2 regions of the Streptomyces sp. NPDC056222 genome follow, and region 2 is predicted to be linked to the other one. Evidence: riboswitches for the same ligand, from Rfam matches in the RefSeq annotation. Region 2 holds a riboswitch; the other holds the start of a gene.
The links. Region 2 has a riboswitch for glycine ahead of gcvP (aminomethyl-transferring glycine dehydrogenase). Riboswitches for the same ligand answer to the same signal wherever they lie in the genome.
Positions count from the first base shown of each region.

Region 1 (15,821 bases), on a different contig from region 2:
CGACCGCTCGCTCATCGGCGACGTGGTGGTCGTGAAGAACTCCAAGGACAAGCAGATCGCTCCGGACAACGGCCTCAACGGCTGGAACATGAGCTGGTCGGAGTGGATCAAGTAGGTCCCCGATCCACTCCGTACGACGGACCCGGCGCTGTGAGCAACAGCACCGGGTCCGTTGTCGTTAACGGCGGCTAACCTGCCGGGTATGACTGTGAACCTCGAAGTCGCCGAAGGCGTCGGCACCATCCGCCTCGACCGCCCTCCGATGAACGCCCTCGACATCGCCACCCAGGACCGGCTGCTCGAGCTGGCCCAGGAGGCGACCGACCGCGACGACGTGCGCGCCGTGATCCTGTACGGCGGCGAGAAGGTGTTCGCGGCGGGCGCGGACATCAAGGAGATGCAGGTCATGGACCACGCGGCCATGGTCAAGCGGTCGCGCGCACTCCAGGACTCCTTCACCGCGGTCGCCCGCATCCCCAAGCCCGTCGTCGCCGCCATCACCGGCTACGCCCTGGGCGGCGGCTGCGAACTGGCCCTGTGCGCCGACTACCGGATCGCCGCGGACAACGCCAAGCTCGGCCAGCCCGAGATCCTGCTCGGTCTGATCCCCGGCGCCGGCGGCACCCAGCGGCTGTCCCGTCTGGTCGGCCCGTCGAAGGCCAAGGACCTCATCTTCACCGGCCGGATGGTCAAGGCCGACGAGGCCCTGACGCTCGGTCTGGTCGACCGGGTCGTCCCGGCGGCCGAGGTGTACGAGCAGGCGCACGCCTGGGCCGCGAAGCTCGCCCAGGGCCCCGCCATCGCGCTGCGCGCCGCGAAGGAGGCCGTCGACCAGGGTCTGGAGGCCGACATCGACACCGGTCTCGCGATCGAACGCACCTGGTTCGCGGGTCTGTTCGCGACCGAGGACCGCGAGCGCGGGATGCGCAGCTTCGTCGAGGAGGGTCCGGGCAAGGCGAAGTTCGTCTGATTTCCGGCGGCCCGAGGCGGTCGGCGGACCCTACTCTCCAGTACCGCCGTCCGCCAAGGGCATATGCCATGCGAATTCAGCGGAATTGTCGATTCCGGGGCCTCGATTCCGTCGGAACGGCCCCGCGGCCCGTTCCGTCCGGCCATGATGGGGGGCATGGCGGGCCTGGAGGGTGTGGAACAGCCGCGGCAGCACGGCGGTGCGACCGCAGCACGGTGGGTACCGGCCGTCGATGACGAACAGGCCCTCAAGGCGCTGGAGTTGTACGGGAATCCGGCCGAGGAGGACGTGCGGCTGCCGTCCCGTCCCGAGTCCGCCGCGATCGCCCGCCGGCTCACCCAGTGCGTCGTCCTTCGGCAGTGGGCCCTGTCCCCGCAGATCGCCGAGCACGCCGTCCTGCTCGTCTCCGAACTCGTCGGCAACGCCGTCCGGCACACCGGCGCCCGGGTCTTCGGGCTGCGGATGCTGCGCCGTCGTGGCTGGATCCGGATCGAGGTCCGCGACCCCTCGCGAGGGCTGCCGTGTCTCATGCCCGTCCAGGAGCTCGACATCAGCGGGCGCGGGCTCTTCCTCGTCGACAAGCTCTCCGACCGCTGGGGCGTGGATCTGCAGCCGCGCGGCAAGACGACGTGGTTCGAGATGCGCGTCTCGGACCGCTGACCGCAAGCCGTCGGCCTCTGGCTGTCGGTCTTCGGCTGCTGCTCGCGGGTCGTCGGCCGTCCCCGGATGCACCGAAGCCCCCGTCCGCCGCGGTGGGGCGCCTGGGGGCTTCCGTGAGGACGGCCGTGGATCGGGGGGGTGTATCCACGGCCGTGAAAACGACCTGGCCCGGGTCAATGGGGGTCGTGTCTCCGACTATGGCAGACAGGGGGCCATCGCGCCAAAAGTCCCTACTGGGGCAAATCAGTCAAAGGGTGACAGTTTACCGATGAATCGTTGGTGACCTAGAGCACCTGCCTTGTAAATGGTGAATAAGTATGGGGTTCACCGCTTGTTTCCTCGACTCCTTCACATGGCGGGCACTGGAGTGCGACCCGTAAACGTCCTGAAATGGCTTAATCGTTAGAAAACGGGTGCTACGGGCCTTAAATGGGCGCGTGACCCTGACCGACCGCCGTGGCGCACTCCGGGCGGGCGCGGCGGCCGCCCTCGCGGGAGCGCTCACCGCCGCCTGCGGCAGCGACGGCCGCCCCCCACCCGACGGCCCCGCCCCCGCCCCCGAGCCCGTCGCACCGGGCCCCCGCCGCTTCCCCGGCCTGCCGGTCGAGATCACGAGCGGGCCGCGCGACCGCCCCCGGGTCGCCCTCACCTTCCACGGCCAGGGCGACCCCGCTCTCGCTCGCGCCGTCCTCGCCGAGGCCGAGAAGGGCGGCGCCCGGGTCACCGTCCTCGCCGTCGGCGACTGGCTCGACACCCACCCCGAGCTGGCCCGCCGGATCCTCGACGGCGGCCACGACCTCGGCAACCACACCCAGCGCCATCTCGACGTCAACGCGATGACCGAGGACGAGGCGCACGCGGAGATCAGCGCCTGCGCCACGCGGCTGCGCCGGCTCACCGGCTCCATCGGCAGCTGGTTCCGGCCGTCCAGAGGCCGGAACGCGAGCCCGGCCGTCCAGCGGGCCGCCCGCCAGGTCGGCTACCCGCACGTCCTCTCGTACGACGTCGACTCCCTCGACTTCACCTCGCCCGGCGCCGCGGCCGTCGTCCGCAACGTCACCGGGCCGATCCGCAACGGATCGGTGGTGAGCCTGCACCTCGGCTACGCAGACACGCTCGCCGCCCTGCCGCCCCTCCTCGCCGACCTCGACCGCCGCGGCCTGCGCGCGGTGACGACCACGGAGCTGCTGACCTGATGCTGCCTCTCACCAAGCGTTCGAAGAGCCTCCTCGCCGCCGCCCTGCTCGCCGCGCTCGCCGGGTGCGGTACCGCGGACAACGGCACCGAGCCCCGTGGCGGCGCCAAGAAGGAGGCGGCGGCGCGCCCGGTCGTACCGAAGGAGGCCGTCCCGGACGGCCTCCCCGGAATGCCACCGCTCCTCGACCCCAAGGACGTCTACGCGGCCGACCGGCCGGGCCTGCTCTCGCCCGTCGTCAAGGACTTCCCGTCCCGGGTCTACGTGCCCAACACCAACTCCAACACCGTCTCCGTCATCGACCCGGCGACCTACAAGGTGATCGAGACCATCCCGGTCGGCATCCAGCCGCAGCACGTCGTCCCGTCGTGGGACCTGAAGACGCTCTGGGTCAACAACAACCGCGGCCACACGCTCACCCCGATCGACCCCGCCACCGGAGTGGCGGGCAAGCCCGTCGAGGTCCACGACCCGTACAACCTCTACTTCACCCCCGACGGCAAGTACGCCGTCGTCATGGCCTCCCTCGACCGCGAGCTGGTCTTCCGCGACCCGCACACCATGGACCGGAAGAAGACCGTCCCGGTCTCCTGCTACGGCGTCAACCACGCGGACTTCTCCGCGGACGGCCGGTACTTCGTCGTCTCCTGCGAGTTCTCCGGCGAGCTGCTGAAGGTCGACACGGCGAAGATGGAGGTCATCGGCCAGCAGAAGCTCCCCTTCCAGGGCGCGATGCCGCAGGACGTGAAGCTCTCCCCGGACGGCAAGACCTTCTACATCGCCGACATGATGGCCCACGGCATGTGGGTCCTGGACGGCGAGAAGTTCACCACCCCGCGACTGATGCCGACCGGCAAGGGCGCCCACGGCCTCTACGTCTCCCGGGACTCCAAGGAGATGTACGTCCCCAACCGGGGCGAGGGCTCCATCTCGGTCTTCGACTTCGGGCAGAACAAGCTGACGAAGAAGTGGTGGCTGCCGGACGGCGGCTCCCCGGACATGGGCGGTGTCTCGGCCGACGGCAAGGTGCTGTGGCTGTCGGGACGTTACGACTCCGAGGTCTACGCGATCGACACCAAGACCGGCAAGCAGCTCGCCCGCATCCCGGTCGGCGGCGGCCCCCACGGCCTCGCGGTCTATCCCCAGCCCGGGCGCTACTCCCTCGGCCACACCGGAGTGTTCCGCTAGCTCCTCGGGGCCCGGCCGGTCTCCGGGCCCCTCGGGAGGGGCCTCTGCGCACTCGCCGGGCGCGGGTCAGCCCGCCGTGAGCAGGGCCTCCGAGGCCACCGGGCGGTAGCCCGCCGCCTGGAAGACGCGCACGCTGCGGGCGTTGCCCGGGGACTGCTGCGCCCAGACCACGTCGCCCGGTGTCAGATGCCGGGCGGCGAGGGCCAGCGCCCGGCCGATCCCGCGGTGCCTGACCTCCTCGTCGACCTCGATCGCCGCCTCCCAACGGCCCGCCACTCCCCGGCCCAGGATCACCACGCCGCCGTGGGCCGCCCACACCCGTACGTCGTCGCGGTACTTCATCGCCCGCGCCACCCGGGGATGCTCCGGGTCCTCGATCTCCCGCAGCGGCAGCTCGGGTTCCCCGGGCAGCGCCGTGGCGACCGTCAGCAGGTCGATGGTGTTCATGCGCCGGCCCGTGTGCCGCATCAGGGCGAGGAGGAACCCCGGGTTCATCGAGGCGGCCAGCGGGTCGCTGGAGGCGGCCGCCAGCTCCGCCCGCACCCATGCGGGATCCGCGTCCGTGAAGACGACCGAGTGCGCGGTGAAGGCGAGGACACCGGCGTCCCGGTCGTTCGGCGGCGGGACGACGGTCGTCGAACCGTCGGGCGGCGGGAACTGTCCGCGGGCCGCCGCTGCCAGGATCCGTGCCACGTCGTCGCTCATACCTCCCATGATCCGCCATGGCCCGCCACTCCCCGGCGCCCGGCCCCCGGGGAACGCCCGATAATCTGAGCCCCGTCATCGAAGCATCAAGAAGGGGCGGAAGCTGTGGCGGACATCGAGTCGGCGCGCAAGGCATTCGAGCGGTTCGACGTGGACGGGGACGGTTTCATCACCGCCTCCGAGTACAAGAGCGTCATGGCGCAGCTGGGTGACTTCAACGTCACCGAGACGGTCGCGGAGGCCCTGATCGGCCAGCGTGACGGCAACGCCGACGGCAAGCTGTCCTGGGACGAGTTCTGGGCGGACCTCAACAAGGCCTGACCCCGCCGGGCGAGGACGGGCGGCGCCGTACCGCGACAGCCGGCCGAGCGGCGAACCACGGGCCGCCCGCCTCACGCGACGTCGCTGCCGTCCGCGGCCCGGGCGGCCGGGGTCTCCGTCAAGGAGGCGGCCGTGGCCGTGCGGAGACTGACCGACGGCGGTCTCCTGGCGGAGACCGAAGGCGAACTCCACGCCCTGAGCGAGCAGTTCAAGGGCATCGTCCGCACCACGCGCCCGCCCGCCGAGGAGCCGGAGAGCCACGGCTACGAGAACGACGAGGTGGAGTCGCTGCTGCGCACCTTCGTACGGAACGACCGGCTGATCCGGCTTCCCTCCCAGTGGGTGCGCCGCCGTGTGGTGCTGCAGCACTGCTCGGCCGCGAGGGCGGCCGCTACTGGCTCCGCACGGACATCCAGCCCGCGCTCCGACGGCCGGTACGACGACCGAGGGGCCCGCTTCGGCGGGCCCCTCGGTCGTGGCGTTCGTGTGCGCGGAGATCGTGCCGGGACGTACGGCGCACGCGCCGGTCAGGCCCTACGACGTCAGCACTCGATGATGTTCACCGCGAGACCGCCGCGGGCCGTCTCCTTGTACTTGACCGACATGTCCGCGCCGGTCTCCTTCATGGTCTTGATGACCTTGTCGAGGGAGACCAGGTGGCTGCCGTCGCCGCGCATCGCCATCTTCGCCGCCGTGACCGCCTTGACCGCCGCCATGCCGTTGCGCTCGATGCACGGGATCTGGACCAGGCCGCCGACCGGGTCGCAGGTCAGCCCCAGGTTGTGCTCCATGCCGATCTCGGCCGCGTTCTCGACCTGCTCGGGGGTGCCGCCCAGGACCTCCGCGAGGGCGCCGGCGGCCATCGAGCAGGCCGAGCCGACCTCGCCCTGGCAGCCGACCTCGGCGCCGGAGATGGAGGCGTTCTCCTTGAAGAGCATGCCGACCGCGCCCGCCGCCAGCATGAAGCGGACCACACCGTCCTCGTCCGCGCCGGGCACGAAGTTCATGTAGTAGTGCAGGACGGCCGGGATGATGCCCGCCGCGCCGTTCGTCGGGGCGGTGACCACGCGGCCGCCCGCCGCGTTCTCCTCGTTCACGGCCATCGCGTAGAGCGTGATCCACTCCATCGCGAGCGCGGCCGGGTCGCCCTCGGAGCGCAGCTTCCGGGCCGTGTTCGCGGCGCGGCGGCGGACCTTCAGGCCGCCCGGCAGGATGCCCTCGCGGGACATGCCGCGCGAGACACAGGCCTGCATGACCCGCCAGATCTCGAGCAGGCCCGCGCGGATCTCGTCCTCGCTGCGCCAGGCCTTCTCGTTCTCCAGCATCAGCGCCGAGATCGACAGGCCGGTCTCCTTCGCCAGGCGCAGCAGCTCGTCGCCCGTACGGAAGGGGTACTTCAGGACGGTGTCGTCCGGGACGATCGGGTTCTCACCCTGGACCGCGTCCTCGTCCACGACGAAGCCGCCGCCTACCGAGTAGTAGGTCTTCTCCAGGACCAGCGCGCCCTCCGCGTCGTACGCGAAGATCGTCATGCCGTTGGCGTGGTACGGCAGCGCCTTGCGGCGGTGCAGGATCAGGTCCTCGTCGAAGTCGAAGGGGATCTCGTGCGCGCCGAGGAGGTTGATCCGGCCGCTGGACTTGATCCGCTCGACCTCGTCGTCCGCCGTCTCGACGTCGACCGTGCGCGGGGAGCTGCCCTCCAGGCCCAGCAGGACGGCCTTCGGCGTGCCGTGGCCGTGCCCCGTCGCGCCCAGCGAGCCGTACAGCTCCGCGCGTATCGACGCGGTGTGGGCGAGGAGCCCCTCGTTCTTCAGTCGGCGGGCGAACATCCGGGCCGCGCGCATGGGGCCCACCGTGTGGGAGCTCGACGGGCCGATACCGATCGAGAACAGGTCGAAGACCGAGATGGCCACGGGGAACTCCTTGTGGGGGGCTAGACGCCGTTGTCTGCCGGGGTGGTGCAGAACAGCAGGAAAAGGGGGTGGGGCACCGCGCTCACTGTCCAGTGTGCGCGGTGCCCCGGAGCTTTCGTACGAACGAGCCTGGAACTAAAGCGTACGAAATTACTTCAGGCCGGGGTACAGCGGGTGCTTCTCCGCAAGCGCGGACACGCGGGCCTTCAGCGCCTCGGCGTCGAAGCCGGGCTTCAGGGTCTCCGCGATGACGTCGGCCACCTCACGGAAGTCCTCGTCGCCGAAACCGCGGGTCGCGAGCGCCGGCGTACCGATGCGCAGACCCGAGGTGACCATCGGCGGACGCGGGTCGTTCGGGATCGCGTTCCGGTTGACCGTGATGCCGACCTCGTGGAGACGGTCCTCGGCCTGCTGGCCGTCCAGCTCGGAGTTGCGCAGGTCCACCAGGACCAGGTGCACGTCCGTGCCGCCGGACAGGACCGAGACACCGTGCGCGGTGACGTCGTCCTGGACCAGACGCTCGGCGAGGATCCGGGCGCCGTCCAGCGTGCGCTGCTGGCGCTCCTTGAACTCCTCCGAGGCCGCGACCTTGAAGGAGACGGCCTTGGCCGCGATCACGTGCTCCAGCGGGCCGCCCTGGAAACCGGGGAAGACCGAGGAGTTCAGCTTCTTCGCGAACTCCTTCTTCGCGAGGATGATGCCGCCGCGCGGGCCGCCCAGCGTCTTGTGCGTGGTGGAGGTCACCACGTCCGCGTACTCGACCGGGTTCGGGTGCAGACCGGCCGCGACCAGGCCCGCGAAGTGGGCCATGTCGACCCACAGGTACGCCTCGACCTCGTCGGCGATCCGGCGGAACTCGGCGAAGTCCAGCTGACGCGGGTAGGCGGACCAGCCCGCGATGATCACCTTGGGGCGGTGCTCCTTGGCCAGGCGCTCCACCTCGGCCATGTCGACCAGACCGGCTTCGTCCACGTGGTACGCGACCACGTTGAACTGCTTGCCCGAGAAGTTCAGGCGCATGCCGTGGGTCAGGTGACCGCCGTGGGCCAGGTCCAGGCCCAGGATCGTGTCGCCGGGCTGGGCGATCGCGAACAGCGCGGCCTGGTTCGCGGAGGCACCGGAGTGCGGCTGGACGTTGGCGTACTCGGCGCCGAACAGGTCCTTGATCCGGTCGATCGCGATCTGCTCGGCGACGTCGACGTGCTCGCAGCCACCGTAGTAGCGGCGGCCCGGGTAGCCCTCGGCGTACTTGTTGGTGAGAACGGAGCCCTGGGCCTCCATGACCGCGACCGGAGCGAAGTTCTCCGAGGCGATCATCTCGAGGGTGGACTGCTGACGGTGGAGCTCGGCGTCGACGGCGGCGGCGACGTCCGGGTCCAGCTCGTGAAGAGGGGTGTTCAGCACAGACATGAATCGATCCCTAAGGGGTCTCAGTTCCCGGCGGAGAACTCGGCGTACGCGTCGGCGGAAAGCAGGTCGTCCGGCTCACCCGTGACGCGCACCTTGAACAGCCAGCCACCCTCGAACGGAGCGGTGTTCACCAGCGACGGGTCGTCCACCACGTCCTGGTTGGCCGCCACGACCTCACCGGTGACCGGGGAGTACAGGTCGCTGACGGACTTGGTCGACTCCAGCTCACCGCAGGTCTCGCCCGCGGTCACCGTGTCACCGACCTCCGGGAGCTGGGCGTAGACGACGTCACCGAGCGCGTTGGCCGCGAACTCCGTGATGCCGACCGTCGCGACGCCGTCCTCGGCGGCCGACAGCCACTCGTGCTCCTTGGTGTAGCGCAGCTGCTGGGGGTTGCTCATGACCTGATTCTCCTGGATCGAGGGAGTGCTGATGAACGTGGGTCTTGCGGGGTGAGACGCGGAGCGAGACGGATGCGTCACTTCTGGCGCTTGTAGAACGGCAGCGCCACGACCTCGTACGGCTCGTGGGTGCCGCGGATGTCCACACCTACACCCTGCGTGCCGGGCTCGGCGTGCGCCGCGTCCACGTACGCCATGGCGATCGGCTTTCCGAGGGTGGGGGACGGGGCACCGGAGGTGACCTCGCCGACGACCTCGCCGTTCGCGACGACGGAGAAGCCGGCGCGCGGGACGCGGCGGCCCTCGGCGATCAGGCCGACGAGCTTGCGCGGCGGGTTGGAGGCGGCACGCTCGGCGGCGGCCTCCAGCGCCTTGCGGCCGACGAAGACGCCGTCGTTGGTCGTCTTCTCGAACTTCACGACCCGGCCGAGGCCCGCGTCGAACGGGGTGAGGGAGGTGGTCAGCTCGTGCCCGTACAGCGGCATCCCCGCCTCCAGGCGGAGCGTGTCACGGCAGGACAGGCCGCACGGGATCAGGCCGACCGGCGCGCCCGCCTCGGTCAGCGCCTTCCAGACGCCCTCGGCGTGCTCGGGCTTCAGGAACAGCTCGAAGCCGTCCTCGCCGGTGTAGCCGGTACGGGCGATCAGCGCGGGGACCCCGGCGACCGTGCCCGGGAGGCCGGCGTAGTACTTCAGACCGTCCAGGTCGGCGTCGGTGAGCGACTTCAGGATGCCGGGGGACTCCGGGCCCTGGACGGCGATCAGGGCGTACGCGTCACGGTCGTCCCGCACCTCGGCGTCGAAGCCGGCCGCGCGCTCGGTCAGCGCGTCGAGGACGATCTGCGCGTTGGAGGCGTTGGCGACGACCATGTACTCCGTCTCGCCGAGGCGGTACACGATCAGGTCGTCGAGGATGCCGCCGTCCTCCTGGCAGATCATCGTGTAGCGGGCACGGCCCACACCGACCGTGGAGATGTTGCCGACCAGCGCGAAGTCGAGGAGCTCGACGGCCTGCGGGCCGGTGACGGTGATCTCACCCATGTGGGAGAGGTCGAAGAGGCCCGCCTTGGTGCGGACGGCGTTGTGCTCGTCGCGCTCGCTGGCGTAGCGCAGCGGCATGTCCCAGCCGGCGAAGTCGGTCATGGTCGCGCCCAGGGAGCGATGCAGCGCATCGAGGGCGGTCAGACGGGGGGCGGCAGTGCTCATGGGTGTGGCTCCCGGGTCCCAAGGCAGAAAAATCATGACGGACGAGGACGATCCTCCCCATCTGTCATGGAACCTGAGAGGTTCACCGAGAGCATCCTCGGCTTGCACCTTGGGTGGAGCCGCACCGGGCACGCCGGGGCGGTTCGCTTTTCAGATCTGCCTCATCCACGCGGTACGGGGCCTGAGAGATTCAAGGGAGGGTCTTGCTCCTTCGGCGCCCGGGGCCCACCGTGGTGGTTCCGGGACTCTCCCGCGCGGATTCGAGCGGCCGGTATGAGGTTGTGTGCGCTTGGCGCGCACATCATTGCACGAGGGGTCTGATCGGCAAATCGCTTGTGCCTCATTACCGCTTCTTTACACTTTGTGGGCAAGGGTTCCCGGGAACCCGACTGGGGGAGAAGCGATGACGTTCCAGCACTCCGGCGCCTACGCCACAGGGACGGGGATACCGTCCCCGCGCGCCAGGGCCAGGACCCGCAGGCGCGGCTCCGCCGTGCCTCTGCTGCGCGATCTGCGCGAGCGGGGCGGCCGTGGCCCCCGTGTGCTCTCCTTCGCCGCCGGTGACCTCGTCGTGGTCTCCGGCCTGCCCGGCAGCGGCAAGTCGACGCTCATGCGACGCGCGGCGGGGGGTCTGGGCATCGATTCGCAGGACGCCCGCGAGCGCTGGGAGGGACGGCTGCCCCGCTTCCTGCCGTACGCCGTCTACCGCCCGCTGGCCCGTATCGCCCACTACGCCGGGCTGCGCCGGGCGCTGCGCTCCGGGCGGAGCGTGGTCGTCCACGACTGCGGCACGCAGTCCTGGGTGCGGAACTGGCTCGCCCGCGAGGCCCGCCGCCGTGGCGGCGCCCTGCACCTGGTGCTGCTGGACGTCACCCCGGCCGCCGCGCGGGAGGGGCAGCGCGAGCGTGGCCGAGGTGTGTCGGGATACGCCTTCGCCCGGCACCGCCGGGCCGTCGGCCGGCTCCTGAGCTCCGTCGAGTCCGGCCGCCTGCCGAGGGGCTGCTCCTCGGCGACCCTCCTCGACAGGGACGCGGCGGGCGCCCTGCGGAGAATCACCTTCCGTCCCACGGACTGACGGCGCCCGCACCGGCCCGAGCGAGCGCCCGCACCGGCCCGAGCGGGCGCGGTGCACCGCCCGAGCCGTTACCGGTCCATCCGGACCGGGGTGCTCCGTACACTTTTGGCCACGGCGGCGCCAGGGCGGCGTTAGGGTTCTGCCCCGAGGGCGCCGCGACCAGGGCGTGCGAGACGCGACCAGGGCGCGAGAAGGGGAACCGGGAACCGTGGACGTCACATGGCCGGGCAATGAGCTCGAAGAGGTGCTGGCCGCCTCGCTCGGCAACCCCGCAGCCGGAGGCCGGCTCGTCGAGGTGCTCGGGCGGAGCCCCGTCTGGGTGCCCCTCCCCAACGGCGGCAGCCCCGAGAGCCGGGACCTCGATCTGCCCACGATGGAGATCGACGGACTGCCGTACGTCCCCGTCTTCAGCTCCGAGCAGCAGTTCCTGGCCTGTGTGGGCGGTCACATGTCCTTCACCGTCGCCCCCGCCCGAGACTTCGCCCGCGGTCTGCCCCCGCAGCTCGGCATCGCCGTGAACCCAGGCGGCACGGTCGGCGCCCCGCTGCCTCCGCCCGCCGTCGCCGAGCTCTGCCGGGTCGGCCGCAGCCCGCTGGACGGGCCCGCGAGCGGCGGCCGCGTCCGGCTCTTCGAGCCCGACTGGCAGGACGACCCCGTCGACTTCCTCGCCGCCGCGTCCGCGGAGTTCGAGGCCACCGGAGTCGTCGTCACCGCGCGCCGCGCCCTGGCCAGCGTCGAGGGCACGGAGCCGGCGCTCTTCGTCGGCGTCCAGCTCGCCACCTGGGACGGCGTCGACCGCAACGCCCCGCTCGACGCGCTCGGCCGCGCGCTGGGCCGGGTCGAGGTGGCCTGGCCGGTCAATCTCATCCTGCTGGACGTTGCGCAGGACCCGGTCGGCGACTGGATGCTGGAGCGGGTGCGCCCCTTCTATCAGCGGGCGTCCGCGTAATTAAGCTGGTTCGGTGGACGGAAGAGGGGCGGGACCCAGGGTGAGCGCGTCGAGCACCGCTGCGGCCGGACAGGTCGAGCACATGCTGCGCCAGGTGGCACCGGGACGCTACGACGCGTACGAGAAGCTGTTGCACGCCCTCGCCGAAGGCGATGTCTGGATGCTGCTCTGGCAGGGCGCACCCGGTTCGCCCGACGCGCAGTACGGGAACATGGAGGTCGATGGCTTCGGGTACGCCCCGTGCGTCACCTCCGCGCAGGAGCTCGCCGCCTCCGGCTGGAACCGTGCCCACGAAGTGGTCACGGGGCGCGACATCGCGCGCTCCCTCTACCCCGACCGCTGGGGCATCTGGCTCAACCCGCACGACCCGGGCGGCGGCGTCGGCATCCCCTGGGCCGATCTCCGGCGGATCGCCACCGGTCTCGACCGGATGCCCGCCGGGCCGCTGCGGCTCTCCGAACCCTCCCTGGAGATCCCGCAGTTCTACGCCCTGCTGACCCAGAACGCCCATCGCACCTCGGCCGTACGGGCGTTGCGCCGTGCCTGGGTGCAACCCGCGCTCGGCTCCCCGTACCTCGCCATCGGTCTCGACCTCTACGACACCTCCGCCGCCTCGGTCGAGGCGGTGCGGGCCATGATGCGCCAGTCGATCGCGGCGGTCCCCGACGGGCTGCCCGTCTCGACGGTCGCGATGTCCGACGAGTACGACCCGGTGACGATGTGGCTGCGCGCCAACGCCCGCCCGTTCTACGACCGCGACGCCCACGTTCCCGTCTATCGCTGACTCCTGACAGCTCGTCCGCATCGCGAGACGCCTGTCCGAAAAGGCCGCACCGAGATCCTCGGTGCGGCCTTCGTCGTCCTCGGCGAATCCACCCAAAAAGCGGCCAGGAAGGTGCTGTTGGCCGTGATGTCCGTTCCGTGCCGAACGGGCGGTGTTGCTTCGCTCAGCAGATCGCCCGGTCCGGATAACGGAAGGCTCCGGGCCACATCACGGTTGCGCATCACATCCCGAGCAGGTCTGGCGGGTGATCGTGAGCCCGATAAAGACTCCCCGGAACACCGGGCGTTCGGCCTCCTGGCCGGTGCCTCGCAGTTGTTCCACCAAGCCGCTACCCGCGGCGGGCAAGGGCCGGCTACCGGCGGCCGAGAGGGGTCCTGACCACGATGACGGCACCACTGCACGAGACGAGTGCGGTCGAGTCGACCACCGCCGTCGACGCCGTGCCCGACGCGCCGCCGGGCAAGACGATCGAGGGACGTTCCCCCTGGCAGATCGCCTGGATGCGACTGAAGCGGGACAAGCTCGCGCTGGCCGGCGGCGCGATCGTGATCTTCCTGGTCATCGTCGCCGTCCTCGCACCCGTCATTGTGGGCCTGCTCGGTCACCCGCCGGACGAGTTCCACGAGGACCAGATCGACCCGCTCTTCGGCACCCCGATCGGCTCGTACGGCGGCATCAGTTCCGACTTCCTCCTCGGCGTCGAGCCGGTGAACGGCCGTGACGTCTTCAGCCGGATCATCTACGGTGCCCGCATCTCACTGCTCGTCGCCTTCCTCGCGGCCATGTTCGCGGTCGTGCTCGGCACGATCCTCGGCATCGTCGCCGGCTACTTCGGCGGCTGGGTCGACGCGGCGCTCAGCCGCGTCATGGACGTCATGCTCGCCTTCCCGCAGCTGCTGTTCACCATCGCCCTGGTGTCCGTGCTCCCCAACGAGCTGCTCGGCTTCTCCGGTTCGGGAGTCCGCATCGGTGCGCTGGTGGTCGTGATCGGCTTCTTCGGCTGGCCGTACGTCGGCCGGATCGTCCGCGGCCAGACCCTCTCCCTGCGCGAGCGCGAGTACGTGGACGCCGCCCGCAGCCTGGGCGCCGGCCGCCTGTACATCCTGCGCCGGGAGCTGCTGCCCAACCTGATCGCCCCGATCATGGTCTACGCGACCCTCATGATCCCCACCAACATCCTCACCGAAGCGGCCCTCAGCTTCCTCGGCGCCGGTGTCAAGCCGCCCACCGCTTCCTGGGGCCAGATGCTGTCGACGGCCATCTCCACCTATGAATCGGACCCCCTGTTCATGGTGATCCCCGGCCTCGCGATCTTCATCACCGTTCTGGCGTTCAACCTCTTCGGCGACGGCGTGCGCGACGCGCTCGACCCGAAGGCCGCTCGCTGAGCACCTGCTGACCGCCCGCACGCCCGTACAGACCCGCCCCTGCCGCTGGTGACAGGAGGCAATCAACACCGGCGGACCGTCGTGACGGCCGCCACTAAACCGGAGGTTGCGAGACCATGACTCTGAACAGCTCTCAGCGGCGCAGAATCGCCGCGGGCGCGCTGCTCGCGGCGGCCACGATGGTCGTCACCACCGCCTGCGGTGGCGGCAGCGGCGACGGAGACAAGGGCAAGACCGGCGCGGCCGGCTTCAACGCCGCTGTGAACAAGGTCGCCAACCCCTCCGACAAGAAGGGCGGCGAGCTGAAGTTCATCGGCTCGCAGGAGGCCGACTCGTGGGACCCGCAGCGCGGCTACTACGGCTTCGTGTGGGACTTCGCCCGCTACTACACGCGCCAGCTGGTCACCTTCAAGGCCGAGCCGGGCGCCGCCTCCACCGAGCTGGTCCCCGACCTCGCCACCGACGCCGGCAAGGTCTCGCCCGACGGCCTCACCTACACCTTCACGCTGAAGGACGGGGTGACCTGGGAGGACGGCAAGCCGATCACCTCCAAGGACATCAAGTACGGCATCGAGCGCATCTGGGCCCAGGACGTCATCTCCGGCGGCCCGATCTACCTCCAGCAGGTCCTCGACCCCAAGGGCGAGTACAAGGGTCCCTACAAGGACACCTCCGCGGACAAGCTCGGCCTGAAGGCGATCGAGACCCCGGACGACAAGACCATCATCTTCAAGCTGCCGGTCGCCAACGGTGACTTCCTGCAGATGCTGGCCATGCCCGCCGCCTCTCCGGTCCGCCAGGACAAGGACACCAAGGCCCAGTACGGCCTGAAGCCCTTCTCCTCCGGCCCGTACAAGTGGCAGTCCTACACTCCCAACAAGTCGATGCTGCTCGTCCGCAACGACAAGTGGGACGCCAAGACGGACACGATTCGCAAGGCGCTGCCGGACAAGATCAGCGTCAAGTTCACCACCAACGCCGACGACATGGACAACCGTCTGGTCGAGGGCGAGTACGACCTCGACATCAACGCCACCGGTGTCGGCGCGGCGGCCCGTGCCAAGGTGCTTCAGCAGCACAAGGGGAACGCGGACAACCCGCAGACCGGCTTCATCCGCTACGCGGTCTTCCCGCAGACGGTCATCGACAACGTCGAGTGCCGCAAGGCGATCATCTACGCGGCCGACTCCAAGTCCCTCCAGACCGCCCGTGGCGGCCCGCAGGCCGGTGGCGACATCGCCTCCAACATGCTGCCGCCGGCGATCAAGGGTGCCGACCCGAAGGCCGACCCGTACGGCAAGCTCGCCGGCGCGCCGGACATCGCCAAGGCGAAGGAGGCCCTGGCGAAGTGCGGTAAGCCGAACGGCTTCAAGACCACCATCGCGGTCCGCAACAACAAGAAGATCGAGATCGCGACCGCCGAGTCCCTCCAGCAGTCGCTGAAGGCCGTCGGCATCGACGCCCAGATCGACCAGTTCGACGGCGCCCAGACCTCCGGCATCATCGGTTCGCCGAAGGTGGTCAAGGACAAGGGCTACGGCATCATCATCATGGGCTGGGGTGCCGACTTCCCCTCCGGTCAGGGCTTCCTGCAGCCGCTGGTCGACGGCCGCTTCATCCTCCAGAGCGGTAACAACAACTTCTCGGAGCTGAACGA
Region 1 covers NZ_JBHJTL010000039.1:396-16,216, reverse strand. The annotation lists gene ACFC0D_RS19730 (Ig-like domain-containing protein) at 1-115, shown strand, start outside; gene ACFC0D_RS19725 (enoyl-CoA hydratase/isomerase family protein) at 203-970, shown strand; gene ACFC0D_RS19720 (ATP-binding protein) at 1,127-1,630, shown strand; gene ACFC0D_RS19715 (polysaccharide deacetylase family protein) at 2,068-2,826, shown strand; gene ACFC0D_RS19710 (YncE family protein) at 2,826-4,013, shown strand; gene ACFC0D_RS19705 (GNAT family N-acetyltransferase) at 4,080-4,718, opposite strand; gene ACFC0D_RS19700 (EF-hand domain-containing protein) at 4,824-5,039, shown strand; gene ACFC0D_RS19695 (L-serine ammonia-lyase) at 5,582-6,952, opposite strand; gene glyA (serine hydroxymethyltransferase) at 7,103-8,362, opposite strand; gene gcvH (glycine cleavage system protein GcvH) at 8,383-8,763, opposite strand; gene gcvT (glycine cleavage system aminomethyltransferase GcvT) at 8,841-9,968, opposite strand; glycine riboswitch at 10,129-10,231, opposite strand; gene ACFC0D_RS19675 (AAA family ATPase) at 10,372-11,043, shown strand; gene ACFC0D_RS19670 (enhanced serine sensitivity protein SseB) at 11,252-11,992, shown strand; gene ACFC0D_RS19665 (enhanced serine sensitivity protein SseB C-terminal domain-containing protein) at 12,033-12,776, shown strand; gene ACFC0D_RS19660 (ABC transporter permease) at 13,160-14,164, shown strand; gene ACFC0D_RS19655 (ABC transporter substrate-binding protein) at 14,281-15,821, shown strand, end outside.
Region 1: linked by a shared signal. The riboswitch ahead of gcvT (glycine cleavage system aminomethyltransferase GcvT) and the one ahead of gcvP (aminomethyl-transferring glycine dehydrogenase) in region 2 are both predicted to bind glycine.

Region 2 (15,821 bases):
CCTCGGTCTGGGTCTTGCCATCCAGGTCCGGTCCACCAGTGACAACAGTGCGCTGCGCGGCGCCCGTCAGGAGGACCTGGTCCGTATCCTCGACGAGCTCGACGACCGTACGCAGCGCCTGGAGGACGAGAAGGCGCGTCTGGAGAACCAGCGCTCCGAGCTGGAGTCCAGCTCGGACCAGGCCGAAGAGGCGCGCAAGCAGACCCAGGAGAAGGAGCAGCAGCTCGGCATCCTGGCCGGCACGGTCGCGGCCGAGGGGCCGGGCATCACGCTGACCGTGGCCGGCGCGGCGGCGGCGGTCGAGTCGGACATGCTCCTCGACGCGATCCAGGAGCTGCGTGCCGCGGGCGCCGAGGCGATCCAGATCAACAACGTTCGGGTGGTTGCTGACAGCTACTTCTCCGGTGCGGGAAGCGACATAGAGATCGATGGAACGAAGGTGACCGCTCCGTACGTCTTCAAGGTCATCGGCAAGCCGGAGGATCTCGAGCCGGCGCTCAACATCCCCGGTGGAGTCATTCAGACACTGGAGAAGGAGCAGGCCACGGCGACCGTGGCCAAGTCCGAGAAGATCGTTGTGGATGCCTTGCGACCTGCGAAGCGGCCTGACTACGCTCAGTCGTCCTCGCAGTGAGGCGGGGGTGCATGGCGGTCGCGCGACATGGGGAAGACGTTGCGGGGGGTCGCCGCATCACAAGCGTGGTGCGTGGTGGAAACTGTCCGGAGGATACGGACGTTGTGAAGGTGTCCGGGTCGGCAGGTGTGTTCATTCAGGGTTCGTCCTGCCCCACGGGCGGGTCTGTTTCGGTCAAGGGGAATCGCCCGTGAGTTTTTTTGCGAAGTTGTTCGGCAAGAGCGCACGCGAGGACGGCGGCAACGCCAAGCACCGCGCGCCGCGCCATGCCCAGAGCGAGGAACAGGGTGGCGAGCGTCCGCTGTTCCGCGATGAGGTCGGCGGCCAGGGCGGAGATGTCGCGGGCGCGCACGGCGCGTCGTCTGTTGACCCTGCCGGTGCCGGCCGCATAGGTTTCGGGGAACCATCAACCTCAAGTACGGGTGGAGGGTTCACCCCCGATCCGTATGCGACCCAGACCTCCGCGGGTCAGCCGCGGCAGGAGGATGCGTCCATGCCGGTGTGTACGAGGTGCGGTCACCGCAACACCGCGGACAGCCGTTTCTGCTCCCACTGCGGTACGCCGCTGCGGGGCGGGGCGCCCGTGGAGCGCGCGTCCGAGACGACGTCGACGATCTCGATCTCGGGCCTCGAGGCCTACGACGCCGAGGTCACCGGTCAGACGGCCATGCCGTCCCTGTCGCCCGAGGCTCTGGCGGCCGTCGAGGCCCTGCCGGCCGGTTCGGCTCTGCTCGTCGTGCGGCGCGGCCCGAACTCGGGCAGCCGGTTCCTGTTGGACAGCGAGCTGACCACGGCCGGCCGTCACCCGCAGAGCGACATCTTCCTCGACGACTTCACCGTGTCGCGGCGCCACGTCGAGTTCCGGCGGGCGCAGGACGGCAGCTTCACCGTCGCCGACGTCGGCAGCCTCAACGGCACGTACGTCAACCGTGAGCCGATCGAGTCGGTTGTTCTGTCCAACGGTGACGAGGTGCAGATCGGCAAGTACCGGCTGGTCTTCTACTCGAGCCAGCGGGGCGTGTGACGCCTCCGGGAAGCCTTCAGGGAAGGTCCATGCTGCGAACACCGACGGGCGGTGCCGGACACGGCACCGCCACCGCGGGCGACCGGCTGGTCAGCATCGGGACGGTGCTGAACCAACTGCGTGACGAATTTCCCGAAGTGACCATTTCCAAGATCCGGTTCCTGGAGGCCGAGGGGCTTGTCGAGCCCCGGCGGACGGCCTCCGGATACCGGAAGTTCAGCCCGCAGGACGTGGAGCGGCTCGCCCAGATCCTGCGGATGCAGCGGGACCACTATCTTCCGCTGAAGGTCATCCGGGAGCATCTCGACGCCCTTGCCCGGGGTGAGCAGATCAAGCTCCCGTCGCCCAGCCCGCAGCGCGATCTGCTCGACGGGGCCTGGGAACCGGAGGGCGACCGTCCTACCGCCACACGGGTGGGACGGGCCGAGCTCCTCGCCGCCGCCGAGGTGAGCGAGGAGGAGCTCGCGGAGTGGGAGTCGTACGGGCTCATCGCCGCGGGGGCCGAGGGCGGCTATGACGCGGAGACCGTCACGGTCGCCAGACTTGTCGCGGATCTGGGGAGATTCGGTCTGGAACCGAGGCATCTCAGGGCGGTCAAAGCGGCGGCGGACCGGGAGGCGGGTCTGGTCGAACAGGTGGTCGCGCCGCTGCGCCGGCACCGTAACCCGCAGACCAGAGCACATGCGGAGGCCACTGTGAAGGAGCTCGCCGGGCTCTCCATCCGGCTGCACGCGGCACTGGTCCAGACCGCTCTGGGGCTCCGGCTCCCGTGATCTTGTGGGGGCCCGACTACCCAAACCGGTCGGGCACGTCCTAGGGTTGCTGTGTGAACGAGCTCGACGTTGTGGGTGTCCGGGTGGAAATGCCCTCCAACCAGCCGATCGTGCTCCTGCGTGAAGTGGGAGGCGATCGGTACCTCCCCATCTGGATCGGACCGGGTGAGGCGACCGCGATCGCCTTCGCCCAGCAGGGCATGGCCCCCGCCCGGCCGCTGACGCACGACCTCTTCAAGGATGTCCTTGAAGCCGTGGGCCAGGAGCTCACCGAGGTCCGCATCACGGACCTCCGTGAAGGCGTCTTCTACGCGGAGCTGGTCTTTGCCAGCGGCGTCGAGGTGAGCGCCAGGCCCTCCGACGCGATAGCGCTCGCGCTGCGCACCGGGACGCCGATCTACGGCAGTGACGGTGTGCTCGACGACGCCGGTATCGCGATTCCGGACGAGCAGGAGGACGAGGTGGAGAAGTTTCGCGAGTTCCTCGACCAGATCTCCCCCGAGGACTTCGGCTCCAGCAGCCAGTGAGGTCCAGCAGCCACTGAGGTGAGCCGGCCGTGGGCCGGCCACCGGCCGTCGCGCGCCGGGTGCGGTCAGGGCATTCGAGTAGCCTTTCCCCGGAGAGAGACACGGGAAACCACTCTCAGGGTGATTATCACTCGGCGTGCCGAGTGTGGCGATCGTTGACGCACCCCGAGTGACTGCCTACCTTCGTGTGGGCAGGTCAAGGACGGAGGGTCGGCGTGATGAGCAGCGGCGACGGTACGGCAGGGGGCTCTCTCGGGCGTGCGCCCGGGGAGGACGGTCCGTATCCGCTTCACGGCAGTGTGGGCGACCTCGGTACGGACGTGAGTGCGGGCGCGGCTGCGGCATCCGGGACGGACGTGGTGGGCTACCGCGGTCCGACGGCGTGCGCGGCGGCCGGGATCACCTATCGCCAGCTGGACTACTGGGCGCGCACCGGCCTCGTGGAGCCGAGCGTGCGGCCCGCGTACGGATCCGGCACGCAGCGGCTGTACAGCTTTCGGGACGTCGTCGTCCTCAAGATCGTCAAGCGGTTCCTGGACACCGGGGTCGCGCTGCAGAACATCCGGGCCGCGGTGCAGCATCTGCGCGCACGCGGCTTCCGCGACCTGGAGCGCATGACGCTGATGAGCGACGGAGCCACGGTCTACGAGTGCTCCTCGCCGGACGAGGTCGTCGACCTGCTCCAGGGCGGGCAGGGCGTGTTCGGGATCGCGGTGGGCGTGGTCTGGCGCGATGTCGAGGCGGCGCTCTCGCAGCTGCACGGGGAGCGCGTCGACACCGGTGAGACGCTGATCGGCCACAACCCGAGTGACGAGCTCGCGCGGCGCCGGCGGGACCGGGCGGTCTGAGCGTCGGACGGGCTGCGCGTGGGGCGGCTGTATTCGTGCCCGCACGTGCGTGCGGTCGAATGTCAGTGGCGTAGGGGAGCATCGGAGATGTGAGAGCCGCGCCGACGATTCTGCATCTGGACATGGATGCCTTCTTCGCCGCCGCCGAGCAGGCGGCGAAGCCGAGTCTGCGTGGAAAGCCGGTGGTGGTCGGAGGTCTGGGCCCGCGCGGGGTCGTCGCCACCGCCTCGTACGAGGCGCGACGCTTCGGGGTGCACTCAGCGATGCCGATGGCGCAGGCGCGGCGGCGGGCGCCCAATGCCGCCTATCTCGTGCCGCGCTTCGGCTTCTACCGGGGGATCAGCGAGCAGGTCATGGAGCTGCTCGGGCGGCTGTCACCGCTCGTGGAGCCACTGAGCCTGGACGAGGCCTTCGTCGACCTGGAGGCCGGGGGTGTGGCCGACGACGGTGAGAGCGCGCGGGAGGCCGGTGAGCGGCTGCGCAGGGACATTCTCGCCACCACGGGGCTGACGGGGTCTGTGGGGCTCGCGGGGTCCAAGATGCTGGCGAAGATCGCCTCGGAGGAGGCCAAGCCCGATGGCCTGGTGCTGATCGAGCCGGGGACCGAGCGGGAGCTGCTGGGGCCGAAGTCGGTGCGGATTCTGCCGGGCGTGGGGCCGGCCACCGGTGAGCATCTGCGGCGGGCCGGTATGACGACGGTGTCGGACCTGGCGGAAGCGGGCGAGGACGAGCTTGTACGGCTCCTTGGGCGGGCGCACGGGGCGTCCCTGTACCTGATGGCCCAGGGGTACGACGATCGGCCTGTGGTGGCCGAGAGGGACACGAAGTCGGTGTCGGTGGAGGACACCTTCGACGTGGACCTGCACGACCGGGTACGGATCCGGATCGAGGTGGAGCGGCTGGCCGAGCGGTGCGTGGGGAGGCTGCGGGGCTCGGGCCACTCGGGGCGCACGATCGTGCTGAAGGTGCGCCGTTTCGACTTCTCGACGCTGACGCGTTCCGAGACGCTGCGGGGACCGACGGACGACCCCGTGGTGGTGCGGGAGGCCGCGGGGCGGCTGCTCGAGGGGGTGGACACGACGGGCGGGGTCCGGCTGCTGGGGGTGGGGGTGAGCGGGCTCGCGGACTACACCCAGGAGGATCTGTTCGCCCAGGCGGCGGAGGCGGAGGCCGAGGCGGCGGGGCCGGTGGAGCGGTCCGAGGAGGCGTCACCCATGGAGGCCGCCCCTGAGCCGGCCGCGCCCGCCGAGCGGCGGTGGTCGCCCGGGCACGACGTACGGCATGCGGTGTACGGCGCCGGGTGGGTGCAGGGGAGCGGTGTGGGGCGGGTCACCGTCCGCTTCGAGCAGCCCGGGTCGGCGCCGGGGCGGGTGCGGACGTTTCTCGTGGACGACCCGGAGCTTGAGGCGGGGGAGCCGCTGCCGCTGGTGGGGGTCGAGCCCGGCCTCCGGCCGGGCTTGTCGCTCCCACCGTCCCCCTGAGCATCGCCAGGGGTCCCCGTCTCGCTTCGCTCGCTGGGGTGACGGAGATTCCGGTCCCCTCGTGGGTCCGTCGCGCCGCCGACGGCCGGCGGAGGGTGTGCGGGCGTGCCTGCTCCCGGTCCGGCGGGCCGGAGGCGTCAGGTCTCCTCCTGGCCCGCCAGGCGGCCGAAGTCGCGGTCCGGGGGTGGTGGGGGGAGGGAGATGTTGTAGTGGCGGTAGAGCTGGAGCTCCTGCTCGGGGGAGAGGTGGCGGCCCACGCCGAAGTCCGGGGCGTCCTTGATCAGGGACCGGTCGTAGGGGATGTGGAGGCCGTCCTTGGCCAGCTCGCTCGGCTCCAGGGGGACGAAGGCGTCCCGGCTGAAGAGGCCCGTGCGGACCGCGGCCCACTCCGGGACTCCGGTCGCGTCGTCCAGATACACCTCGTCCACGGTGCCGATCTTGTGCCCCTCGCGGTCATACGCCTTGCGGCCGATCAGGCTGCGCGGATCGATGTCGGTCTGCACGGTCCCTCCAACAGGTCGCAACTGCTCTAAGACTACGAAAGTGCACATCTGGGATGTCGGCCACTTGAGCGATGGCTCCGGGAACCTCGCTGGTAGGCTGGCTGTGGCTGTCGACCCTGTGCGGGAGAGTCCTCCGGAGAAACCTTTCGGAGGCGCCGAAGGAGCAAATCCTCCCCGGAATCTCTCAGGCCCCTGTACCGCACGGACGAGGTCACTCTGGAAAGCAGGGCGGACGTCCGACGGCATCCGCTCTCACCGACGGTGAAAGCCGGCGAGCCCCTTTGGCGTGCCGGTGAAACTCTCAGGTTGAGATGACAGAGGGGGAGGCCGTCCGGGCACCCGCGCCGTTGGTGCCCCTCGCAGGTCGTGACGACCAGGAGGCCTCCGTACATGACCGCCAACCGCATTCCGCTCTCCGAACTCGAACAGGGCATCCCGTTCGAGCAGCGGCACATCGGGCCCGACGCCGAAGCACGGGCCAAGATGCTCGCGCAGGTCGGCTACGGCTCCCTCGACGAGCTCACGGCCGCCGCCGTGCCGGACGTGATCAAGAACGCCGAGGCGCTCGGTCTGCCCTCGGCCCGTACCGAGGCCGAGGTCCTCGCCGAGCTGCGTGAGCTCGCCGACCGCAACCAGGTCCTCGCCCCGATGATCGGCCTGGGTTACTACGGCACCTTCACCCCGCCGGTGATCCTCCGCAACGTCATGGAGAACCCGGCCTGGTACACGGCGTACACGCCCTACCAGCCGGAGATCTCGCAGGGCCGTCTCGAGGCGCTGCTCAACTTCCAGACCATGGTCGCCGACCTCACCGGTCTGCCCACCTCCGGCGCCTCCCTGCTCGACGAGGGCACCGCGGCCGCCGAGGCCATGGCGCTCTCCCGCCGCGTCGGCAAGGTCAAGAACGGTGTCTTCCTCATCGACGCCGACGCCCTGCCGCAGACCATCGCCGTCATCGAGACCCGCGCCGAGCCGACCGGTGTCGAGGTCGTCGTCGCGGACCTGTCCGACGGCATCCCCGCCGAGATCGCCGAGCGCGGTGTCTTCGGTGTGCTCGTCCAGTACCCGGGCGCCTCCGGTGCCGTCCGCGACATCAAGCCGCTGATCGACGCCGCCCACGAGCTCGGCGCCATCGTCACCGTCGCCGCCGACCTGCTCGCGCTGACCCTGCTGACCTCGCCGGGCGCGCTCGGTGCCGACATCGCCGTCGGTACCACCCAGCGCTTCGGCGTCCCGATGGGCTTCGGTGGCCCGCACGCCGGCTACATGGCCGTCCAGGACAAGCACGCCCGCTCGCTCCCCGGCCGCCTCGTCGGTGTCTCCGTCGACGCCGACGGCAACCGGGCGTACCGCCTGGCGCTGCAGACCCGCGAGCAGCACATCCGCCGCGAGAAGGCCACCAGCAACATCTGCACCGCGCAGGTGCTGCTCGCCGTCATGGCCGGCATGTACGCCGTCTACCACGGCCCCGACGGCCTCAAGGGCATCGCCCAGCGCACCCACCGGTACGCGGCGATCCTCGCCCAGGGCCTGAAGGCCGGCGGTGTCGAGGTCGTCCACGGCGACTTCTTCGACACTCTCACCGTTCGCGTGCCCGGCAAGGCCGCCGAGGCCGTCGCCGCCGCCCGCGAGACCGGCGTCAACCTGTACCTCGTCGACGCCGACCACGTGTCGATCTCCTGCGACGAGACCACCGGGCGCGCCCAGCTCGCCGCCGTGTGGGCCGCCTTCGGTGTCGACGCCGACATCGAGGCCCTGGACGCCGCCACCGAGGACGCGCTGCCCGCCGAGCTCCTGCGCTCGGACGCGTACCTGACCCACCCGGTCTTCCACGCGCACCGCTCCGAGACGTCGATGCTGCGCTACCTGCGCAAGCTCGCCGACCGCGACTACGCGCTCGACCGCGGCATGATCCCGCTCGGCTCCTGCACCATGAAGCTGAACGCGACCACCGAGATGGAGCCGGTCACCTGGCCCGAGTTCGGTCAGATCCACCCCTTCGCGCCCATCGAGCAGGCGCAGGGCTACCTCACGCTCATCACCGAGCTCGAGGAGCGCCTCGCCGAGGTCACCGGCTACGACAAGGTGTCGATCCAGCCGAACGCCGGTTCGCAGGGCGAGCTGGCCGGTCTGCTGGCCGTCCGCGCCTACCACCGCGCCAACGGCGACGAGCAGCGCACCGTCTGCCTCATCCCGTCCTCCGCGCACGGCACCAACGCCGCCTCCGCGGTCATGGCCGGCATGAAGGTCGTCGTCGTCAAGACCGCCGACGACGGTGAGGTCGACGTCGCGGACCTGCGCGCCAAGATCGAGCAGTACCGCGACGAGCTGTCCGTGCTGATGATCACCTACCCGTCCACGCACGGTGTGTTCGAGGAGCACGTCGCCGACATCTGCGCCGAGGTGCACGACGCCGGTGGCCAGGTGTACGTCGACGGCGCCAACCTCAACGCGCTGGTCGGGCTGGCCAAGCCGGGCAAGTTCGGCGGCGACGTCTCGCACCTGAACCTGCACAAGACCTTCTGCATCCCGCACGGCGGCGGTGGCCCGGGCGTCGGCCCGGTCGGTGTGCGCGCGCACCTCGCGCCGTACCTGCCGAACCACCCGCTGCAGCCCACCGCCGGTCCGGAGACGGGCGTCGGCCCGATCTCGGCCGCCCCGTGGGGCTCGGCCGGCATTCTGCCGATCTCGTGGTCGTACGTGCGTCTGATGGGTGGCGAGGGCCTCAAGCGCGCCACGCAGGTGGCCGTCCTCGCCGCGAACTACATCGCCAAGCGCCTCGAGCCGCACTACCCGGTGCTCTACACCGGTCCGGCCGGTCTGGTCGCCCACGAGTGCATCGTCGACCTGCGCCCGCTGTCCAAGTCGACCGGTGTCAGCGTCGACGACATCGCCAAGCGCCTGATCGACTACGGCTTCCACGCGCCGACGATGTCGTTCCCGGTGGCCGGCACCCTGATGATCGAGCCGACCGAGTCCGAGGACCTGACCGAGCTCGACCGCTTCTGCGACACGATGATCGCGATCCGCGGCGAGATCGAGAAGGTCGCGTCGGGTGAGTGGCCGGCGGAGGACAACCCGCTGCGCAACGCCCCGCACACCGCGGCGGCGCTGGGCGGCGAGTGGAAGCACGCCTACACCCGTGACGAGGCGGTCTTCCCGGCCGGTGTCTCGGCCGCGGACAAGTACTGGCCGCCGGTCCGCCGGATCGACGGTGCGTTCGGTGACCGCAACCTCGTCTGCTCCTGCCCGCCGCTGGACGAGTACGACAACTGAGCACGGCCGCGAGCGCGAGCATGAGCTGAGCGCCGTCGGCAACCGGGCATGAGTCAGGGCCGGTTCGGAGAGTTCTCCGGGCCGGCCCTTGGCGTGTTCCCTCGTACGGTGTGGTGCCCGACGTGCCCTGTCGTCAGGCGGCGGTCGTGACCCGGCCCGCCGTCAACGGGCGGTGCGGGGCGATGATCTGTCCGTCCGGCAGCAGTTCACCGGTGTCCTCGAAGAGCAGGACCCCGTTGCACAGCAGGCTCCAGCCCTGCTCCGGGTGGTGCGCCATCGGTCGTGCCGCCTCCCGGTCGGCGGAGTGGGCGGTGGGACAGGCAGGCTGGTGCTGGCACATGGATGGGTTCTTTCGCTGCGTCGTGGTGTCTGTCGTCCTGCGGCTCGATGCGGTGCTCATGGCCGCCCCCCGTTGTCGGTTCGGTTGGTCCAGTGTTCCCCTACGGACGTCGATCCGCAGGTATTTCACTGCAGCTCTTCCTACTGCATGAAGACGTATCACCCGCGCGGGCGGTTCAACTCAACTGGGCGGTCTCTTCGGATGGTTCGGGGTAGTCCAGGCGGGCTAGTCCGTCTGGGGCGGGGTGTTCGACAGCGGTGTTCGGGCGGTTACGGGCGGTGTCCGGCGGCTTTCGGGCAGCGCGGCGCCCCGCGGCCCGGTCGGCCTGCGGGGCGTGCACGCGTCGGATGAGCTTCGGGTGCGGTGGTTCAGGCCGGCGCCGGAGTGCCGAACAGCGGTGGCGGCGCGAGGCGCAGGGTCAGGACGGGCAGCAGGTCGGCGACCCGGTGCGGACGGTGGGAGGCGATACCGGGCGGCGCCGGGGCGAGCGGGACGAGGAGGTCGCTGGGCGCGGGCGAGGCGGACGCCCCGTCGGCCTCCGTGTCTCCGTGGAGCCACAGCGTCAGCATGTACAGCTCCGGTACGGAGAGCAGGCGCGGCTGGTACGTCGTGGGCAGCGTCTCGGCCTGGTGCAGGGCGCGTTCGGTGGCGGTGACGTACGGACCTTCGAAGAAGTGCGAGAAGGACCAGCCGTCGGGCGTGAGCATGGTGTCGGCGGCGGCGACGGCCCGGTCGGTGCCCCGGATCAGGAAGCGCCAGCCGACGAGCCGCGTGCGCGGCGCCTGCCCGGACGGGACGACCTGGTCCCGTACGTCGAGGACATGGACGGGCAGGGGCAGCTCGGGGCTCAGCGGCCCCTGGGCGGCCCGGAGAGCGGGAGTTCGAGCCTCGCGGACGGCGGTGGGGGAACCGAGGGCCGCGAGGACGCTGCGCAGGGCCGGCGCGGGGGCCGGGGAGGGTCGGAGCATGATGGGTCGCCTCTCACTCAGGAGACACGGTGATGCGTGGGCAGGTACGACGGCGCTGTGGGCTGCCGGAGAGGGGCCATGAAGTCATGGCCGGGCGCCAACACTCTGCCTCGTTCGCGGAGTTTATACGAGACGTGTTCACACGTTGTTTCCGCTAGCGGTCGCCGATATTGCGAGCAAGGCGTCATCCGGCCTTGTTCCAGGGGTGATTCGCAGCATTTGTCGTGAGGGCACTTCGCCTGCCTGCGGCTTCGTCGCCGCTGCGGACGGCTAAATATCGACTCCACGCTTTCCGCGATTATGTCGGTGGAATATGTCCATTGTCGAGTGACCGCGGGATGTGCCGGGAGATTGCTCAATCCAGCCTACCTGGCGGCGGGGTGGCTCCGCAGGCGTTATGGATCAGTCGGCTGGGCATCATCGTCCGTGACGCGCGCGGCCGTCGCCGTGGCCGCCCAATCGGGGAGGGACGCTTCGATGGGGGAGAAGGTCGTGGCAGACGGGTTCGGCCTGTCCGATCGGCAGAGATACCGCAGGAAGCTCCAGCAGTGCCTGGCGGGGCTCGCGAGGCTCCTGGCGGAGAAGAGGTTCGACCGTCCACAGAATCTGATGGGCCTGGAGATCGAACTCAATCTCGCGGGCGTGGACGGGATGCCACGGATGGTGAATGACGAGGTCCTCGAGCGCATCGCGAGCCCGGATTTCCAGACGGAACTCGGAATGTTCAACCTCGAAGTGAACATCGCTCCGCACCGTCTCGGCGGCCGCGTATTCGACCGGCTCGCGGAGGAGTTGAGGACCGGGCTGGGATACGCCGACCGCAAGGCCCGTGAGGTCGACGCCGGCGTCATCATGATCGGAATTCTGCCGACGCTTTCGCAGAACGATCTCGTCTTCGAGAACCTTTCGGCCGTCGACCGGTACACCCTGCTCAACGACCAGATCGTCGCCGCCCGGGGCGAGGACTTCAGCCTCGACATCCAGGGGGTGGAGCGGCTCACCTGCACGTCCACGTCGATCGTGCCGGAGGCCGCCTGCACCTCCGTGCAGTTGCACCTCCAGGTCACTCCGGCCCGCTTCGCCGCGGTGTGGAACGCGGCCCAGGCCGTGGCGGCGGTCCAGATCGCCGTCGGCGCCAACTCGCCGTTCCTCTTCGGCCGGGAGCTCTGGCGCGAGTCCCGTCCGCCGCTGTTCCAACAGGCCACGGACACCCGGCCACCGGAGCTCCAGGCGCAAGGGGTGCGGCCCCGCACCTGGTTCGGGGAGAGGTGGGTGGATTCGGCGTACGACCTCTTCGAGGAGAACCTGCGGTACTTCCCGCCGCTGCTGCCGATATGCGACGAGGAGGACCCGCTCCTCGTCCTCGACCAGGGCGGGGTGCCGCGCCTGCAGGAGCTCGTCCTGCACAACGGGACGGTCTACCGCTGGAACCGGCCGGTCTACGGCTGGGTGGACGGGGTCCCGCATCTGCGTGTGGAGAACCGGGTGTTGCCGGCCGGACCGACGGTCACCGACGTCGTCGCCAACGCGGCCTTCTACTACGGGCTGGTGCGGGCGCTGGCCGAGGAGCCCCGGCCGGTGTGGAAGAAGCTGGCGTTCGAGGACGCCGCCGCGAACTTCGACGCCGCCTGTCGCCACGGGATCGAGGCGGAGCTGCGCTGGCCCCGGCCCGGGCGCTCGGGCGGGGTCTCGACGGTGTCCGCGGTACGTCTCGTCCTCGACGAACTGCTGCCGCTGGCGGCGTCGGGGCTCGACGCCTGGCACATCGAGCCGGCCGACCGCGACTTCTATCTGGGCGTGATCGAGGAGCGCTGTCGTGGCCGGGTCAACGGTGCCTCCTGGCAGGCCGAGACCTTCCGGCGGGCCCGGGAGTCCGGTCTCGACCGGGAGGCGGCCCTGGCGGCCACGACCCGCCGGTACGCCGAGCTGATGCGCGGCGGCGAACCGGTGCACCGGTGGCCGGTGGGCATCGAGTAGTGATCCTCCGGGCCCCAGGGGGCGCCCGGCCCGGGACCGAGGAGGCTCCCCGACCCCGTTACGGCGCCTGGCCCGCGATCGAGCAGAAGTCCCCCGCCCCCCGGAATGGCGCCCGGCGGGGCCCTTCACGCATGATCTCCGTACCCGGAACGCGATGGGGAAGTGGAGACAGGTGTGGTGTCGGAGCAACGAGTGGTCGCCGATTCTCTTCCCCCCGAAGGCCTGCCGCGCCGGGTTCTGCGGTCCGAGACCCTGATCGTCCTGGCGCTCTCGCTCGGTGCGAGCGCGGTGTCGTCCTTCATCAGCTTCGTCGGCTCGCTGACCAAGCCCGGTGGGCTCAAGGAACAGGCGGCGACGCTCAACGGCTCGTTCGCCCCCGGGCGGCCCTGGCTCGACCTGGCCTGGCAGCTCTTCGGCATCGCCTCCGCGCTGATGCCGGTCCTGCTCGTCGCGCACCTGCTGCTGCGGGAGGGCTCCGGGCTGCGGGCGATCGGCTTCGACCGGACCCGCCCCTGGCCGGACCTCGGACGGGGCGCGCTGGTGGCCGCCGTGATCGGGAGCGCCGGCCTCGCGTTCTACCTGGGGGCCCGGGCGACCGGCTTCAATCTGACCGTGGTGCCGGAATCGCTGCCGGAGGTGTGGTGGAAGTACCCGGTCCTGATCCTTTCGGCGATCCAGAACTCCGTACTGGAAGAGGTCATCGTCGTCGGCTATCTGCTGCGCCGACTCGGGCAGTTGGGGTGGACGCCGATGGCCGCGCTGGTGGCGAGCTCGGTGCTGCGCGGTTCGTACCACCTGTACCAGGGGATCGGCGGCTTCGTCGGCAACGTCGTGATGGGCGTCGTCTTCGTGCTCCTCTACCGCCGCTGGGGGCGGGTGGGTCCGCTGGTGGTGGCGCACGCGCTGCTCGACATCGTGGCCTTCGTCGGCTACGGCTTGCTGGCCGGGAAGGTGGGCTGGCTGCCCACCATGTAGACGGCGAATGACAGAAAGGGGCGTACGGCGAGGGCCGTGCGCCCCTTTCTGTGTACGAGGGCCCGGCGTCCGGGGTGGTGGCTCAGGCGTGCAGTTCGCCGTCGATGACGGTGACCGCATGGCCGGTCAGCAGGGTGCGGTCGCCCCGCAGCCGGGTGTGGACGATGCCGGTGCGGGCGCCGCCCTGGAACCCGGTCAGATCGTCGCGGCCGAAGCGCGCGGACCAGAACGGGGCCAGCGCGGTGTGGGCGCTGCCGGTGACCGGGTCCTCGTCGATGCCGACGCCCGGGAAGAAGCCGCGCGAGACGAAGTCGTAGCCGCGCTCCGGCTGTTCGGCCGCGGCGGTCGCGATGACACCCCGGTCGGAGAGGTGCGCCAGAGCCGCGAAGTCCGGCCTAAGGGACCGGACGGTCGCCTCGTCGCGCAGCTCGACGACGAGGTCCCCGATGTGGGCGGCGGTGTCGTGGACGGAGACGGCCTCCGCGCCCAGTGCCTTCTCCAGGCCGTCCGGGGCCGGCACCGGGGTCAGCGTGGAGGTCGGGAAGTCCAGCGTGATGGTGCCGTCCTGTGCGGCGGTGGCGCTCAGGATGCCGCAGCGGGCGGCGAAGCGGACAGTCCCTGTCGCGGCGCCGGTCGTGTGCAGGACGTGGGCGGTGGCGAGGGTGGCGTGGCCGCACATGTCGACCTCGGTGGCCGGGGTGAACCAGCGCAGGGCCCAGTCGGCCTCGCCGCCGGGTGGCAGCGGGTGCGCGAAGGCCGTCTCGGAGAGGTTGACCTCGGCGGCCACCTTCTGGAGCCAGTGGTCGTCGGGGAAGGAGTCGAGGAGGAGGACCCCTGCCGGATTGCCGGAGAAGGGGCGGTCGGTGAACGCGTCGACGATTCGGATCCGCATGGCACGGAACGTACCGGCGCCGTAAAGCCGCAGGCCAAGGCCAATCCGGGACGACTGGACCGATCGGGTGTTGGCAAAAGAAGTGTTCCGATATATCGTTGACGCATCGCGACAGTTCAACGATGTACCCGATGGAAGGAGCGTTGCGATGCGTTCACATGGACACGAACACGGACATGGCGATTGCGGACCCGGCCCTCGTGGGCGGGGAGGCTCTCGCGGTGACTTCGAGGGGCGGCGTGCCGCCTTCGGGCAGTTCGGGCCGGGATTCGGCGGCGGACCGTGGGGCGGAGGCCCCTTCGGAGGTGGCAGGGGTCGAGGAGGCGGCCGGGGGCGGGCGCGGCGCGGAGATGTGCGCGCCTCGATCCTCACGCTGCTGAAGGATCGGCCGATGCACGGTTACGAGATGATCCAGGAGATCGGCGAGCGCAGTGGCGGGGCATGGAGGCCCAGCCCCGGCTCGGTCTATCCGACCCTGCAGCTCCTCGAGGACGAGGGGTTGATCGCCAGCGAGAGCGAGGGCGGCAAGAAGCTGTTCACGCTCACCGACGCCGGGCGTGCCGAGGCCGAGTCGGGGCCGGAGGCCCCCTGGGAGGAGGCCGGGCGCGGTGTCGACTGGGAGGCCATGAACGAGGTCCGGCAGGCCGGCTTCGGTCTGATGGAGGCGTTCGGCCAGGTCTGGAAGACCGGCAGCACCGAGCAGCGGCAGAAGGCCATCACGGTCATCAACGAAGCCCGTAAGAAGCTGTACCTCATCCTGGCCGACGAGCACTGAGTCGACCGGACGGTGGGAGGCCGCACGGCGCAGTGCCGTGCGGCCTCTTCCGTGTGTCCGTAGGTCGGCGGACGGCTCGCTCAGACCACCAGGCCGGCCAGCTTCCGCAGCGACTCGTTCAGCGCCGCGGTGGCCGAGTCCTTCAGCTTGCCCGCCATCAGCGAGACGGCCGCGCCGGTGAACTCGCCGTCGATCCGGACCGTGGTGGCGTCTCCGTCCGCCGCGAGCGAGTAGCGCGTGCCGACGTCGACCCCCATCGGACCCTTGCCCCGGATGGCCAGCACCCGGGTGGTCTCCAGTTCCTCGACCGTCCAGGTCACCTCGGCGGGGAAACCCATCAGCTTCATGTTCTCCGCGAAGGTGGCGCCCTGCTCGAGCGTGGCCGGACCGCCGTTCGGGAAGTTGGTGTGGGTGGCGTTCCACTCGCCGTACGAGGTGAAGTCCGTCAGTTGCGCCCAGACCTTCTCAGCCGGCGCATCGATCCGTGCCTCCGCGCTGACTTCGGCCATACGACCACCCCTTCACGGGTTCGCGTGTTCTCGTCGGTCTTCGGTGTCGACGGAACGTAGCCGCGCGGCCCTCAACATTCAATACTGATGAACCGTCAGTTCTTCGACTTCGCCGATCCACCACATCTGCGCGGCGTCGAACGAGTCGGAGGCCCGTGGTCCACCGCCCTCGTCGTGGCAGAGGAACGCGGCCCAGAAGAGATCGGCCGGCAGCGCTTCCCGCGGTGCGTACACGCGGTAGACGTACTGCCGCCCGTCGAGTGCGAGCAGGGCGACCATCCAGAACATACTCACAGGACGAAACGGGAGCGCGCCGTGG
Region 2 covers NZ_JBHJTL010000012.1:1,567-17,387, forward strand. The annotation lists gene ACFC0D_RS08425 (DUF881 domain-containing protein) at 1-634, shown strand, start outside; gene ACFC0D_RS08430 (FHA domain-containing protein) at 717-1,658, shown strand; gene ACFC0D_RS08435 (MerR family transcriptional regulator) at 1,688-2,431, shown strand; gene ACFC0D_RS08440 (bifunctional nuclease family protein) at 2,485-2,958, shown strand; gene ACFC0D_RS08445 (MerR family transcriptional regulator) at 3,177-3,806, shown strand; gene ACFC0D_RS08450 (DNA polymerase IV) at 3,896-5,287, shown strand; gene ACFC0D_RS08455 (PRC-barrel domain-containing protein) at 5,425-5,790, opposite strand; glycine riboswitch at 5,902-6,000, shown strand; gene gcvP (aminomethyl-transferring glycine dehydrogenase) at 6,181-9,066, shown strand; gene ACFC0D_RS08465 (DUF5999 family protein) at 9,200-9,406, opposite strand; gene ACFC0D_RS08470 (hypothetical protein) at 9,775-10,374, opposite strand; gene ACFC0D_RS08475 (glutamate-cysteine ligase family protein) at 10,852-12,351, shown strand; gene ACFC0D_RS08480 (CPBP family intramembrane glutamic endopeptidase) at 12,529-13,326, shown strand; gene ACFC0D_RS08485 (PhzF family phenazine biosynthesis protein) at 13,409-14,218, opposite strand; gene ACFC0D_RS08490 (PadR family transcriptional regulator) at 14,367-14,993, shown strand; gene ACFC0D_RS08495 (SRPBCC family protein) at 15,074-15,502, opposite strand; gene ACFC0D_RS08500 (hypothetical protein) at 15,581-15,790, opposite strand.